Regions from separate parts of the Paraclostridium bifermentans genome, predicted to be linked through region 2. Evidence: riboswitches for the same ligand, from Rfam matches in the RefSeq annotation. Region 2 holds a riboswitch; each other region holds the start of a gene.
What was found. Region 2 has a riboswitch for cyclic di-GMP ahead of KXZ80_RS09385 (glycosyl hydrolase family 18 protein). Riboswitches for the same ligand answer to the same signal wherever they lie in the genome.
Positions count from the first base shown of each region.

Region 1: another riboswitch for cyclic di-GMP. It lies ahead of KXZ80_RS15500 (response regulator transcription factor); the one in region 2 lies ahead of KXZ80_RS09385 (glycosyl hydrolase family 18 protein).
Region 3: another riboswitch for cyclic di-GMP. It lies ahead of KXZ80_RS10855 (SpaA isopeptide-forming pilin-related protein); the one in region 2 lies ahead of KXZ80_RS09385 (glycosyl hydrolase family 18 protein).

Region 1 is NZ_CP079737.1:3,196,059-3,201,451, reverse strand. Features, by position in the region: gene KXZ80_RS15520 (hypothetical protein) at 1-561, shown strand, start outside; gene KXZ80_RS15515 (signal peptidase I) at 622-1,107, shown strand; gene KXZ80_RS15510 (class D sortase) at 1,125-1,685, shown strand; gene KXZ80_RS15505 (helix-turn-helix transcriptional regulator) at 1,757-2,362, shown strand; cyclic di-GMP riboswitch class II at 2,521-2,604, shown strand; gene KXZ80_RS15500 (response regulator transcription factor) at 2,665-3,291, shown strand; gene KXZ80_RS15495 (ferritin) at 3,339-3,851, opposite strand; gene KXZ80_RS15490 (class I SAM-dependent methyltransferase) at 4,018-4,890, shown strand; gene KXZ80_RS15485 (RluA family pseudouridine synthase) at 4,890-5,393, shown strand, end outside.
Region 2 is NZ_CP079737.1:1,936,244-1,941,636, reverse strand. Features, by position in the region: gene KXZ80_RS09410 (ferredoxin) at 1-110, shown strand, start outside; gene KXZ80_RS09405 (DUF1858 domain-containing protein) at 133-318, shown strand; gene KXZ80_RS09400 (hypothetical protein) at 519-1,154, shown strand; gene hcp (hydroxylamine reductase) at 1,243-2,970, shown strand; gene KXZ80_RS09390 (EGFR-like transmembrane domain-containing protein) at 3,129-3,803, shown strand; cyclic di-GMP riboswitch class I at 3,899-3,989, shown strand; gene KXZ80_RS09385 (glycosyl hydrolase family 18 protein) at 4,183-5,393, shown strand, end outside.
Region 3 is NZ_CP079737.1:2,262,968-2,268,360, forward strand. Features, by position in the region: gene KXZ80_RS10855 (SpaA isopeptide-forming pilin-related protein) at 1-3,688, opposite strand, end outside; cyclic di-GMP riboswitch class II at 3,738-3,821, opposite strand; cyclic di-GMP riboswitch class II at 3,864-3,947, opposite strand; cyclic di-GMP riboswitch class II at 3,991-4,074, opposite strand; cyclic di-GMP riboswitch class II at 4,117-4,200, opposite strand; gene KXZ80_RS10860 (DEAD/DEAH box helicase) at 4,243-5,393, opposite strand, start outside.

The DNA of each region.
Region 1 (5,393 bases), 1.3 Mb from region 2:
TATATACCAGATAAATATAAACCAAAGGAGATAGATAGTATAAAAATACTTGAAGGAGGAAGTGGAGAATTCAGCGATATAAAGTTAGATGAGAAAAGTCTTCATCATTTTGTTATAGAAAAGAGAAATGATAAAGATTTTAATAAAGATAAAATAGGTGATAAATTTAGTGAAGAAAATCAATTTAATATAGAAATTAAGTTTAAAGAGAAAAAAGATAGTCAAGAAATAGAAATAACAGAAGTATGGAATATAAAGTTTAGGATTAATGAAGATAAAAAACTTGAAGCATATTATCACGTTATTAGTTCAAGATCAAAATCTATAGATAATAATGAAGATGAAGAAACTACAAATGAAGATGTAGAAGCTCCTATTGAACAAAATATGGAAGAGTCTCAAAAAGAAGAAAATAATAGCAATATAGATATAGTAAAATGTCCAAAAGAAGATGTAGAAAATCCTAGTCAACTTGAAGAAGTTGGTATATCTATGGATGAATCGATTCCTAATAAATCAGAAACAGCACAACAACAAACTGAAGAAATAGAAACACAATAACAATTAAAAGATGCTGTTTAAATATAAACAGCATCTTTTAGTTTATAGGGGGAAATTAACATGGTAAAAGAAAAAAAATCAAAAAATTATAATATATTGAATTTTATAGTTTTATGTATATTTGGTATTTTAATATTGAATTTAATGTCTACAAAGTCAGATAAGTTATTTAAAATAATAGGATTTAGAACTTATACTGTATTATCGGGAAGTATGGAGCCTAAATTTTATCCAGGAGATATGGTTATAACTCAACATAAGGACAAATCTGATATAAAAGTAAATGATATCGTGACATACAAAGATAATGAAGGAGTAATAATAACTCATAGAGTAATAGAAGAAACAGATGAAGGATATATAACAAAAGGTGATAATAATAATGTAAATGATGCAGATATTTTAAAAGAAGAAAACATAATAGGAGAAGTTAAATTTAGTATTCCTAAGGTAGGATATGTAATGAACTTACTATCTAATCCAAAGGCAATAGCTATTGAAATTATTTTTTTAGCAGTATTTATATTCTTTTATTATAAAGACTAAGAAGAGGGTGTGATAATATGAAACGTACTTTTGGAAAGTTACTTATAGCTTTTGGTGCATGTGTAATATGTGGAGTTTTATATTTAAATTACACAACGTCTAAAATAAATAATAAGATGGTAGAAGATTATAAAGAAACTATAATCACTAGTGATATTAAAAATGATGAATATAATTTAGGAGATGTGATAGGAGTTTTAAATATACCTAAAATAGATTTAGAAGTAGCTATAAAAAGAGGTATAGACAACGAGATATTAAAAGATGCAGTAGGTCACTTTGAAAATACATCTATGCCAGGAGAATATGGAAATTTTGCAGTAGCAGGTCATAGGGCATATACAAGTAATAAGTTTTTTTCAAACTTAGATGAACTACAAGTAGGAGATGAGATAAATGTTTTATCTGGAAACGAAGAATTTAAGTATAAAGTTAATAATATAGAAGTTGTTACACCAGATAAAGTAGAAGTGGTAGACTCAAGTGATAAGGATAAAAAAGAAATAACTTTAGTAACATGTACGCCTAAATATATAGGAAGTCATAGACTAATAGTTAAAGGCGAGTATACAAAGTAGTGTGCAAAAAGTGTAATATACTTAACTATAATTATTACTAAAAAGTGTATTACAAGTTGTAGGAGGCAAAGATGAATATATTAGTTTTATCTAATTCTTTTATTATAAAAGAAACAATAAATAACTTAATAATGAAAATATATAAAAATAAAAATATAGATGTAGATATATTTGATATCGATAGTTATATAGAAATAAATAATTATAAAAATTATGATTTAGCTATATATCATAATTACGATACAAAGCTTGATAATTTAAAGAGAATAGTTAAACTAAAAGAATATAATAATTATTTAATGGTATTAGATCGATTTAAAAGTGAAGGTGTTCTTAAAGTATGCTTAGATTATAATATAGATGGTTATGTATGTGATTTTGAAGATGAATACGAATTTAAGTATATAATAAACAAAATATTAAATGGAAGTAAATTTTATGACTCTCAAGTAGTACATAAACTTATAGGAAAAATGAAAAGTAAAGATTCTAAATACATTATTACTGATAGAGAAAAAGAGGTAATGATAGAGGCTAGCAAAGGATTATCTAATAGAGAGATATCTAAAAAGTTAAATATAACCGAATTCACGGTAAAAAAACATTTAAGTCACGTTATGAGTAAATTGAATTACAAAAGTAGAAAAGAAATTATTTTAAATAATGATTTGTATTAATTAAAATATTTAGGATGTTTCAATTTGTTTTATTTTGTAGAAAAAATAGTTATGATGTAAAAATATATAGAATTTTCAGAAAAAATGTAGGGCGAAATCTATTAATTTACACTAAAGTATATGATATTATATAGTCTAAAGGTGTAACAATTTTATTACATTATGAAAGAAACGTAGAAGTATATTCTGTATCTGGGCACTTGGAATATATGGAGTGAGTAGTGCAACCGGCTTCCAATTTTGCATAATTGTATATTATGCAATTATGTATCTTTATAAAAATTTTTATATAGGGGTGGTATGTGGAAGTGTTAATAATATCTAAATCTTTTATAATTAGAGAGGCGTTATCTCTATTTTTTAGTAACAGATTTAAAGACTATAAAGTCAGGTGTATAAAAGATTTGAAAGAGGCTGAAGATTATAATTTAATAAATATTAATTTTGTATTTGTTGATATAGAACAAAGTAAAGATTCTATAAGTGATATAAAAGAGGTTTTCGGCAATTCAAAAATAATGGTTTTTAATAAAGATAAAAATAAAGAAATTTTTATAGAATGTTTTAAAAATGGAATCAATAGTTATATAGTAGATATACCAGAAAAAGATGAATTAATGCATATATTAAATACAGTTATAAAAGGTAAAAAATATTATGATGTGGATTTATTAGAAGAAATGATAAATGAGAGAACAGGCAATAATTTTGAAGATAGCAATGTCTTAACTGATAGAGAAAATCAGGTTTTAGATAAAGTATCTATTGGATTAACAAACAAAGAGATTGCAAAGGAATTATACGTAAGTGAACATACTATAAAAAAACATGTAACTAATATTCTTTCTAAATTAGATATGAGAAATAGAAGGGATTTAATCATATATAAAAGATACAATTCTAAAAAAGAAACTCTAAGCATTATGTAAATAATAAAAAAGCTGTTTAATAAATTTATTAAACAGCTTTTTTTATTTTAAGCATTTGGAGCTATTGGTACGTAAGTTCTTTGAGCTAACTCTTGGTCAATCATTAAAAGACCAGCAGGATCATTTTTTAGTAATCTTAACTTTCTAACTATTTTTTCCATGCTTTCTTCTTCTTCAGATTGCTCATCTATAAACCATCTTAAGAAAGAAGATGTTGTATGATCTTTTTCAGATATTGCTAAATCAGTTAACTCATGAATTGAATTAGTTATAAGTTTTTCGTGGTTTAAAGCTAATTCAAAAACTTCTAAAGGACTTTCAAAGTCACTCTTAGGTTGTTCAATAGCTTGTAAAACTATTTTTCCACCAGCTCTACTTATGTAATTAAATAACTTATAAGCATGATCTCTTTCTTCTTTAGCTTGTACATTAAAGAAGTTTGCAAAACCATCTAAATTGTTATCCATGAAGTATGCCTCCATAGACATATAGAAATATTCAGAGAAGAACTCCATTTGAAGCTGATTGTTTAATGCATCTAATATTTTTTGACTTGCCATAAAAAACCCCTCCTAAGTAAACATTTAAAATTTTAATACAATACTATTATACAATAGTATTACCAAATTTTAAGAATAAGTATATAAACTCTTTAAAATACTCAAAATATCAAGGAATAATATGATATAATACATAAATTGAGATTAATTTTTTAGGAGGAAATCAATGTTATTATTAGCTGATAAATGGAAAGATTATGAACTTATAGATATGGGTAACGGAGAAAAATTAGAGCGTTGGGGAAATGTTGTTTTAAGAAGACCAGATCCTCAAGTTATGTGGCCGATTGCTGAAGAAAAAGGATTATGGAAAAACCCACATGGACATTATCACAGAAGTAGTAGAGGTGGAGGTCAATGGGAACATAAAAAGAAATATCCAGAAAAGTGGACAATAAGTTATAAAAACCTTAAATTCAATATAAGTCCAACTGGATTTAAGCATACAGGATTATTCCCAGAGCAAGCTGCTAACTGGGATTGGTCAATGGACATGATAAAAAATGCTGGCAGACCTATAAAAGTTTTAAACTTATTTGCATATACAGGTGGAGCAACTGTTGCTTGTGCAGCTGCTGGAGCGGAAGTATGTCATGTAGATGCATCTAAAGGTATGGTAACTTGGGCAAAGGAAAATTTACAAACTTCTGGATTAGGAGATAGAAAAGTAAGATTTATAGTAGATGATGTTGTTAAGTTTGTAGAAAGAGAAATTAGAAGAGGAAATAAATACGATGCTATAATAATGGATCCACCTTCATATGGAAGAGGACCTAAAGGTGAAGTATGGCAAATAGAAGAAAAATTATATGGACTAGTTGAATTATGTACAAAAGTTTTATCAGATAAGCCTTTATTCTTCTTAATAAACTCATACACAACAGGATTATCACCAATTATACTTGAGCATATATTAGATGCAACAGTTGCTAAGCATGCTAAAGGTGGAAATATATATGGTGGAGAAATAGGGTTACCTACATCAAAAGATGGTAAAGTTCTTCCTTGTGGTATATTTGGAAGATGGGAGTCTAAATAATGGTAAAAGTATTATATGAAGATAATCATTTATTAGTTGTAGAAAAGCCTGTAAATATATTATCGCAAGGTGATGATACTAATGATAAAGATATGGTTAATCTTTTGAAGCAATATGTAAAAGCTAAATACAATAAACCTGGAAATGTGTTCATAGGACTTGTACACAGACTAGATAGACCTGTAGGTGGAGCAATGGTGTTTGCAAAGACATCTAAAGCTGCATCTAGACTATCGGAACAAGTCAGAAATAAAACATTTAAAAAGACATATAGGGCTGTATTAAACGGTAGTATGAAAAAAGATGCAGATACTTTAAAAGATTTTCTTTATAAAAATAAAAAGACTAATATGGTCAGTGTAGTTAATAAAGATCATAAAGATGCTAAAAATGCAGAGTTAAGCTATACTACATTAGGAAAAAAAGATAAATTTAGCATGGTTGAAGTAGATTTAAAAACTGGAAGATCTCATCAAATAAGAGTTCAATTCTCAAGCAGAAGA
Region 2 (5,393 bases):
ATGACGATAATATATCAGTACCTATAAAAGAAGATATACCTGAAGAAGTATTAGATTCAGCAAAGGATGCTAGAGATGGTTGTCCTGTTTCTGTTATAAGCATAAAATAATTTATAAAAAGGAGCGATTACTATGATAACTAAAGATACCATAATAGCAGATATAATAAAAGCTAAACCTAATGCAGCACAAATACTTATGAATTATGGAATGGGATGTATAGGATGCCCTTCAGCTCAAATGGAAAAGTTAGAACAAGCATGTGAAATACATGGATTAGATTTAGAAAAAATATTAAAAGAATTAAATGAATCATAAGAGTAGGAGGGTTACCAGTTTATTTGGTAATCCTTTTATTTAATATAATTTATATTAAATAGTGTAACCAGCGTTACAGAAAATAAAAATTAAATAATATATAATCTAAATATAGAAAGTTAAGAAGAGATGAAAATTTAAAAGTGTATTTAAAATACTTATTTAAAAATAAAAATTTGATAAATATAGGAGGTTTTATTATGAGCTTATTTTTAGGAAAAATTCACTACTGGTTATTTAATAAAATACTTTGGTTTGAAGATTTAGAAAGTGAAATAATAAAGTTAGCAGAGGTTGAAGGATTAGATATAGAAAAGCTAACTAAACAAATTAATTTAAAGTATGGAGAGAAATTAGAAAATAAAAAATTAGAAGAGATTATTGATACTGGAAATATACATGGTTGGCTACAAGAGAAAATCCATTCATCAGAAGGAAGAATGGCTGCGTGGACATCTGAAATTTTAGAAAATAATTCAGAATCATTGAAAAAAATAGAACATATTTATAGAAGCCAAGGTGTAAAAGCTGGTAAGGAAGTAAGTTCTGCACAAAATATTACTAATGCAAAAGAAATATATAATAGTATAAATGACTATATATTAGATGGAATGCCATGTGATAGAGTAAATGAAGTAATTACTTTAGAAGATGATGTTGTAATATGGAAAAGAAGAATATGTGTGCATAAGGAAATATGGGAAAATGAGAATGTAGATGTTAATATATTTTATAATCTTAGAGATTTATGGATAGTATCATTTGTGAGTACCATAAACAATAATTTTGAATATAAAAAAACTGATTATGAGGATTATATAATCAAAAAAATATAAAAATAGTAACTTATGTTACAGATTCAAAATAAATTAAACTATATAATGTGTATATAAAATAAACATTTATAAAATTGGAGGAACTATTATGGAAAATAAAATGTTTTGTTTTCAATGTCAAGAAACAGCTGGGTGTACAGGATGTACAAAATTTGGAGTCTGTGGAAAATCACCAGATTTAGCTAGAATGCAAGATCTTTTAATATATACAACGAAGGGATTATCAGAGGTTACAACGAGACTTAGAAAAGAAGGTAAAAAAGTAAGTAACAATGTAAACCATTTAATAACTATAAATTTATTTACTACTATAACAAATGCTAACTTCGATGATGAAGTATTTTATGCAAGAGTAAAAGAAACATTAAAAACAAAAGAAGATTTATTATCGCAATTAAGTAATAAGTCTAATTTATCAGAAGCTGCATTATGGAATGCAAACTCGAATGAAGAAATGGATGTTAAGGTAAGTATATTAAGTAAAATTAAAGATGCAATATTAGGAAGTGGAAAAGAGTTAACAAATGATGATATAAATAAATTATTAGATGAAAAGTCAACTGAAGTTGGAGTTTTAGCAACTAAAGATGAAGATATAAGAAGTTTAAGAGAATTAATAATATATGGATTAAAAGGATTATCAGCATATATGAAGCATGCTAATGCATTAGGATATGATGATGAAAAAATAAATGCTTTTATGCAAGCAACTTTAGCTAAAACTTTAGATGATAGCTTAAGTGTAGATGAGTTAATAGGATTAACTTTAGAAACTGGTAAAGTTGGAGTAGACGGAATGGCTTTACTTGATAGCGCAAATACAGGAACTTATGGACACCCAGAAATAACTAAGGTTGATATAGGAGTTAGAAATAACCCAGGAATACTTATATCAGGACATGATTTAAAAGATTTAGAATTATTATTAAAACAAACAGAAGGAACTGGAGTAGATGTATATACTCACTCAGAAATGCTTCCAGCACACTACTATCCAGCATTTAAAAAATATTCTCACTTTGCAGGAAATTACGGAAATGCTTGGTGGAAACAAAAAGAAGAGTTTGAAAGTTTTAACGGACCAATATTAATGACTACAAACTGTATAGTACCACCAAAAGATAGTTATAAAGATAGAATATACACTACAGGAGCTGCGGGATTTGCAGGAGTTAAGCATATAAAAGGTAATAGTGAAGATGATAAAGATTTCTCAGAAATAATAGAACAAGCTAAAAACTGTCAACCTCCTACAGAAATAGAAAGAGGAGAAATAGTTGGAGGATTCGCACATAACCAAGTATTTGCATTAGCAGATGCAGTAGTAGATGCAGTTAAAAGCGGAGCAATAAAGAAATTCTTCGTTATGGCAGGATGTGACGGAAGAGCTAAATCAAGAAATTACTATACAGAATTTGCAGAGGCACTACCAAAAGATACAGTAATTTTAACTGCAGGATGTGCAAAATATAAGTATAATAAGTTAAACTTAGGAGATATAAATGGAATACCTAGAGTATTAGATGCAGGACAATGTAATGACTCATACTCACTAGCACTTATTGCATTAAAACTTAAAGAAGTATTTGAATTACAAGATATAAATGAATTACCAATAGCGTTTAATATAGCATGGTATGAACAAAAGGCAGTAATAGTATTATTATCACTATTATACCTAGGGGTGAAAAATATACATTTAGGACCAACATTACCAGCGTTCTTATCACCAAATGTAGCTAAAGTATTAGTTGAAAACTTTGGAATAGGTGGAATAACAAACGTTGAAGATGATTTAAAAATGTTCTTAGGATAATAAAAAAATATAGTCTACGTTTAGTAGGCTATATTTTTATTTTTATTTAATAAAGTATATTTAACTATATAAAATAAGAAACTTTATATGTAGAAATAAATATTTTTTTACACAATATGTTAATATAGTTATATAAATTAAAGTTTGGAGGAAGTCATATGAAAAAAATATTTATTTCTATATGTATGATTGTATCTATATTTATGCTAACTGGATGTGTAAATTCAGATATAACCCTTAATATAGATAAAAAAGGAAATGCAAGTGTTACAGCACAAATTCTAAGTAGTGACTATTTAATGGATGGCATAAATGAGCAAGAATTAAAATCAAATTATGATAATGTTGAGAAAATAGAAGAATCAGGAAAAACAGGATATAAAATAACTGAAAACTTAGGAAATATTGCCGACTTAAAACAAAACAATAGTAAGGGAATAGAAAAGTTTGGAGATTTAGTAAGTGTAAAAAAAGAAGATAGTTTTTTATCTAACACATACGATATAAATATAAAATTAAAAGACTATATAAGCAAAAATATGAGTAAAGAAGAAATGGGAATGCTAAATTTATTTGGATCAGGATTTGATTTGAATTTTAATTTAAATACACCGATAGAACTAGTAGAATCAAATGCTAATTCAAACTCAAAGAAAGACGGAATATATAACTATAATTGGAATTTAAACTTATCAAATCTAGAAAACATACATGTAAAAGCAAAAATTCCAAATGTACAAAATATAATGATAATATCTATTTTAGGAATAGTATTAATTATAGGATTAGCAATATTTATCCTTAAAAGAAGAAAAAATAAGAATAACAAATAATAAAAATTATGTTGTGTATCAGAAAAATGTCTGCTATAATTACAGTGAATTAAACAGATAATAATCACTAAATAGTGAATATTATCTGTTTGAAAAAATTTAATAGGCAAAATTAGGGAAATCTAATGACGCAAAGCTATAGGGGCTAAGGTATGTTTAGACATATTATGCCAGCCAGTTGCCAAAGAGTATACATACTTTTTGTTTTTATACGGCATTATTATATGTCTTATTAACTATACCATTAAACTACTCTTTAGGAGTAGTTTTTTTTGTTAAGGAAAAAACAAAAGTTAATAAGATGCATAAGAGTGTGAGATTATAAGCGTCTAGTTTTTATATCAAGATTAACCTAGTGCAGCCCAATTGGAGGGAAAGAATGAAAAATTTAAAAAGATTAAGGGAACGTAGAAGTAAAGTGCTAGTAGCTATAATGATGTCTATGATTATAACACAAGGATTATATTCAAGTGATAGCATAATTGCAAATGCACAGGAACAAACGTCAAATCATTCTAAAAGCACAGTTAACCATAATCAAAAAAGAAATGTTATGTATTATGGAGACTGGTCAATTTGGGGAGGACAGGAAAACTTTTATCCAAAGGATATACCAGCAGATAAATTAACTCATTTGAATTTTGCTTTTTTAGATTTTGATTCAAATGGTAATTTGAAATTTACAGATAAAGATGCTGCTGTTGGAGCACCTGTAGGTCAAGATGGTGTTCAGTGGGGAGCTGCCAATGCTGGTGTATTGAGTGCATTTCAAGAATTAAAAGTAAAAAATCCAAATTTAAAAATAGGAGTATCTCTTGGAGGATGGTCAAAATCAGGTGACTTTTCTGAGGTAGCCTCAAATCCAGATAAAAGAGCAAAATTAGTAAAAAATGTACTGAAATTTATTGAGTATACAAATATGGATTTTGTAGATATTGACTGGGAATATCCATGTGATGTTAGACAACCTGATTTAGTAGATAATAAAAATGATGAAGGTACACCTAATGCAACTAAAGCAGACAAGGAAAATTACATAAAACTTCTACAAGAATTCAGAACAGAACTTGATAAGCAAGGTAATGAACTAAATAAAGGGTATGAACTTTCTGTAGCAATACCTGCACCTAAGAGTAAAGTCGATTTAGGTATAGATGTTAAAAATCTTTTTAACATTGTAAATTTTGCAAATATAATGACTTATGACATGAGGGGCGCATGGGATGAATATAGTGGACACCAAACAGCACTTTACCCAAATGAAAATGACCCTATAAAGGGTAATAACTTATCAATAGATGAAACTGTTGACTACCTAGTAGATAAAGGTGCTGAAAAAGATAAAATTGTAATAGGAGCAGCTTATTATACTAGAGGCTGGGATAAAGTTGAAAAGGGTAGCAACAATTCTTTGCCAGGAATTTTTAACAAGGCTTCAATAACTACAAAAGATGCAGATCAGACACCATCAAGAGGAGCGGTAAATGAAGCTCCATTAGCATCAGGAGATGGTGGACGTATGAGTGGAGTATGGTCATACAGAAGTTTAGATAAATTAAAATCAAAGTATCCAGGACTAAAAGAATATTG
Region 3 (5,393 bases), 330 kb from region 2:
TTTTTCCTATTATCTTATCATCTGATACTGTTTTACTTATTACTTGATTGTTGTCTTTAACCTCAAATGGATACATTTTGCTATCTATTGTGTATCCCTCTGGTGCTTTTGTTTCTTGGTAATAATAGTTTCCATATCCTAAGTTATCGAATTCTACTTTTCCTTCTTTATTTGTTGTAGCTTTCGCTATTTCTTTTTTATTACTATCAAATATTGTAAACTCTGTATTTGCTAATACCTTTTTACTATCTTTTGAGTCTGTTTTTGTTATCTCTATTTTTCCTATTATCTTATCATCTGATACTGTTTTACTTATTACTTGATTGTTGTCTTTAACCTCAAATGGATACATTTTGCTATCTATTGTGTATCCTTCTGGTGCTTTTGTTTCTTGGTAATAGTAGTTTCCATATCCTAAGTTATCGAATGCTACTTTCCCTTCTTTATTTGTCATAGCTTTCGCTACTTCTTTTTTATTGCCATCAAATATTGTAAACTCTGTATTTGCTAGTACTTTTTTACTATCTTTTGAGTCGGTCTTTATTATTTCTATTTTCCCTATTATCTTATCGTCTGATACTGTTTTACTTATTACTTGGTTATTGTCTTTTATTTCAAATGGATACATTTTACTATCTATTGTGTACCCCTCTGGTGCTTTTGTTTCTTGGTAATAGTAGTTTCCATATCCTAAGTTATCGAATTCTACTTTTCCCTCTTTGTTTGTCATAGCTTTCGCTATTTCTTTTTTATTACTATCGAATATTGTAAACTCTGTATTTGCTAGTACTTTTTTACTATCTTTTGAATCTGTTTTTGTTATTTCTATTTTTCCTATTATCTTATCATCTGATACTGTTTTACTTATTACTTGATTGTTGTCTTTAACCTCGAATGGATACATTTTGCTATCTATTGTGTATCCCTCTGGTGCTTTTGTTTCTTGGTAATAGTAGTTTCCATATCCTAAGTTATCGAATTCTACTTTCCCTTCTTTATTTGTCATAGCTTTCGCTATTTCTTTTTTATTACTATCAAATATTGTAAACTCTGTATTTGCTAATACTTTTTTACTATCTTTTGAATCTGTTTTTGTTATTTCTATTTTTCCTATTATCTTATCATCTGATACTGTTTTACTTATTACTTGATTGTTGTCTTTAACCTCGAATGGATACATTTTGCTATCTATTGTGTATCCCTCTGGTGCTTTTGTTTCTTGGTAATAGTAGTTTCCATATCCTAAGTTATCGAATTCTACTTTCCCTTCTTTATTTGTCATAGCTTTCGCTATTTCTTTTTTATTGCCATCAAATATTGTAAATTCTGTGTTTGCTAATACTTTTTTACTATCTTTTGAGTCGGTCTTTGTTATCTCTATTTTTCCTTTTATTGCATCATTTTTAACAACTAAGTTGATATCTGAATCAGAATCTAATTTTATTTCAAATTGTATAGGATCAGTATTTAAAATGTATCCTTGTGGTGCCTTTTTTTCAACCGCTTTATATTTACCTGGCGAAAGCTTTAAATTAGCTATTCCATCTTTACCTGTTGTTACACTTGTTATCTTGCTTCCACTTAAATTTTGAATTTCAAATACAGCACCTTCTAATACTTTTTTTTCATTATCTGAATCAACTTTTTTAATAGTTGCATTATGGTCAGATTGTGTATTTAGTATATTTCCTAAATCTACAGTAGTCCCTATTTGATTTTCATTTATAATAATTTTTATCTCTTTACTATCTAAGTTATATCCTTTAGGAGCTTTTGTCTCTTTTAAATAATATACTCCTGGATTATCTATTGAGTGTGATAGTATTCCATTTGAATCACTATTTAATGTAGCTATAACCTTTTTATTACTATCCATTAAATTAAAAGTTGCTCCTGAAAGTGGCGATTTTGTTGTACTATCAATTTTTTTTGCAGTAAATCTATAACCTTTTTTCGTTTCAACTTTATTAGTTGTAGAGTTGTTTATCTTTGCAACATTAGTTACAGTTTTTCCATCCTCTACTTTAGAAAAATCCGTTTTTATTTTTACTTGAAGTGGTTCTCCATATTCTATCTCTTTTTTATCATTGGTAATTTTTATAGTATTGCTTTCTTTATCTATGTTTACATTAAAGTGTTCTGGAGTATCAACCCCTAAAATTTCAACTGCTGGATCTAACTTATCTGTTAAATTTAAATACCCCTTATCAAAATATCCATAACAATCAAAATCAATTGTGTAATTTACTATTTGATTATCACCTTTTTTAATTAATGTCTTATCTACTTTTTTTCGTGCATTTATAGCCCCTGCATTCATTTCATATCTTACAACATTTTGAACATCTTTAGATGTATTATCATAACTTAATTTAGCTTTATTTGTGTAAGCCTTTTGTCTCTGTGTAACTTCTAAGTCATAATAAATTAAATAATGCTTATCTGTATTCCCTATATTAACAGTTAGCTTATTATTTTCAAATTTTATCTTATCTTTCATTTTATCTGTTACCCATTCAAAGTTATCAGATATATCATATGTACCTACCATAATGCTTCCATCTACTAATTTCATTCCATCTGGAATGTTATCTTCAATAATTGCATTTGTTACACTTTGATTATTAGGGTTTATATCAAGTGTATATTTAACCTTATTGTCATTAAGATTTACTATATTTATTGTATTTCCATTCTCATCTTTTGCTGTCTCATTAGTTCTACTGTATTTGGTTAACATCTTACCATCGTCTTTAGGTTTTACTATTGCTTTTGATGATAATGTTTCATCATGTTTAATTAAATCAACAACATTATCATAACGTTGCATATTTTGCTTTATTATAACACTATAACTTACTCTATATTTGTTATAGGTAGTTCCAAAATTTACATTCACTGAATTATTTTGTGTATTTATCTTTCCTCGAAAATCTTCTGTTACATCTTTCTCTGGCTTACCATATTGTGTTTCATAAACTTTTACAGAATCTTTAACTAACTCCATTCCATTAGGAATAGCATCCTTTATATATGCATTATACATAGTTGCATACTTTTCATTAACATATATACTATATTTTACTTTTTTACCTATAACAGGATTATTTATATTGTTTATTAATGTTCCATTTTCATAACCATCATATCCATCTGGATTATCAACAGTTTTATAAATTTGTCTATCAGTTACAGTAGGAGGATCTACTGGCGGTTTTTCATCGGGAGGAACTATTTCCACATCAATATATTGAACTGTACCATCTAAATTAACTTCAACTCTTTGTGTTGTGTTAGTTTCAACATTTTTAGCTGTAGCCTTTACACTCATGTATCCACCTATTGCATCATTTGCACCTTCACTAAACACAGCTGTAACAGTTGTTCCGTCTACATTTACGCTTTTAAAATGTTCTGGCGGATATTTAGGTTGAATATTTTCAAATACATCCGGCAATTTAAATGTTATTGTGTCTCCTGCTTTTATACTCCCTGGCCCATTTAATGCCTCGTAATTTAAATTAAACTCAACTTGTTCCCCTGATTCCAATTTTGTCTTGTTGCTTGTTAATGTCAACTTAACATTATTGTTTTCAGCAAACACTGTCATCCCTGGAGATATAATGTTTAGTATTAGATTTAATATCACAATCATACTAAGCATTCTATACCTTTTTTTTGTTCTCACAAAATCACCTCATCTTAATTTTTTATAAAAAAAGGCTATATTTATATTCAATAAATATAGCCGGTTGCACCACTAACTCCGCATACCCCAGGTGCCCACATACAGGGTATACTTCTTCGCCTCTATTTTTCTTCAATTTTCATAATTTAAAATAAAAAAGGCTATATTTATATTCAATAAATATAGCCGGTTGCACCACTAGCTCCACATATCCCAGGTGCCCACATACAGGATATACTTCTTCGCCTCTATTTTTTCTTCAATTTTCATAATTTAAAATAAAAAAGGCTATATTTATATTCAATAAATATAGCCGGTTGCACCACTAACTCCGCATATCCCAGGTGCCCACATACAGGATATACTTCTTCGCCTCTATTTTTCTTCAATTTTCATAATTTAAAATAAAAAAGGCTATATTTATATTCAATAAATATAGCCGGTTGCACCACTAACTCCGTATATTCCAGGTGCCCACATACAGAATATACTTCTTCGTTTCTATTTTTTAAATTAACCTTCATAATTATAGCGTATTTTAACATTTTTTGAAATTATATCTTATTATCTCTTCTTACCTTTACTAATTTTTTCTTTATATTTATTTGTTTATAATCTTTCAAGAATTTCTCACCTTTATAATTTAATAAGTCAACATATGAATACAGATCATGAACTTCGATTACTCCTATATCTTCATTATTTATTCCCTTTATATTACTGAATGTCCCTACTATATCTATAATTCTTATTTTTTTCTTTTTACCCGCATTTAAATATATTCTTGTTACTTCACTATGAGTTTTTTCCTTATTATTTATTTTTTTTCTGTTTTTAAAAATTTCAACTGATTTTTGTTCAAACTTATATTTGCTACTTTTTATTTCATCAATTTTTATATCTTCTAAAACATCTATATCGTATCCTATATATTCCTTTATTTCATCTATATATTTTTTATCTTTCTCACTTACTATAGTCACTGCTTTTCCATGTCGATCGTGTCTTCCGGTTCTCCCTATTCTATGAATATAATTTTCCTTATCCCTAGGAACATCATAATTTATTACCAATGATATATCATCTATATGAATACCTCTACTAGCTACATCTGTACTTACTAATACATTATATTTTCCGTTTTTTAAATCTTTAATGGTAAATATCCTTTTCTCTTGAGACATATCTCCATGTAATTGCTCTACTAAAAATTTATCTTTTTTCATTCTTCTATATAATTGAGATACCTTATCTTTAGTATTCAAAAATATTATTGTTGTTTCAGGATTTAAATCATATATAATATTCTTTAAATTTTCATATCGATCTTCATCTTTAGAATACATTAACTTTTCTTCTATTTTGTTTTTGTAAATACAATTTTCATTAACAATAATCTCATTATATTTTCCAATGTACATTTCACATATATGACTTATTTCTTTATCTATTGTGGCTGAAAATAATCCAGTCGTAACGGATGTAGGAATATTGTTAAATATAAATTCCATATCATCCACAAAACCTTTATTTAACATTTTATCCGCTTCATCTATAATAAAATATTCTAAATTATTTAAATTGATTGTTTCTCTATTTATATGATCAATTATTCTTCCAGGAGTTGCTACAACTATATGCACTCTTTGCTTCAGCTCAAAAATTTGCTCTTTTATTGGTTGTTTCCCAAATATAGCGCTACATC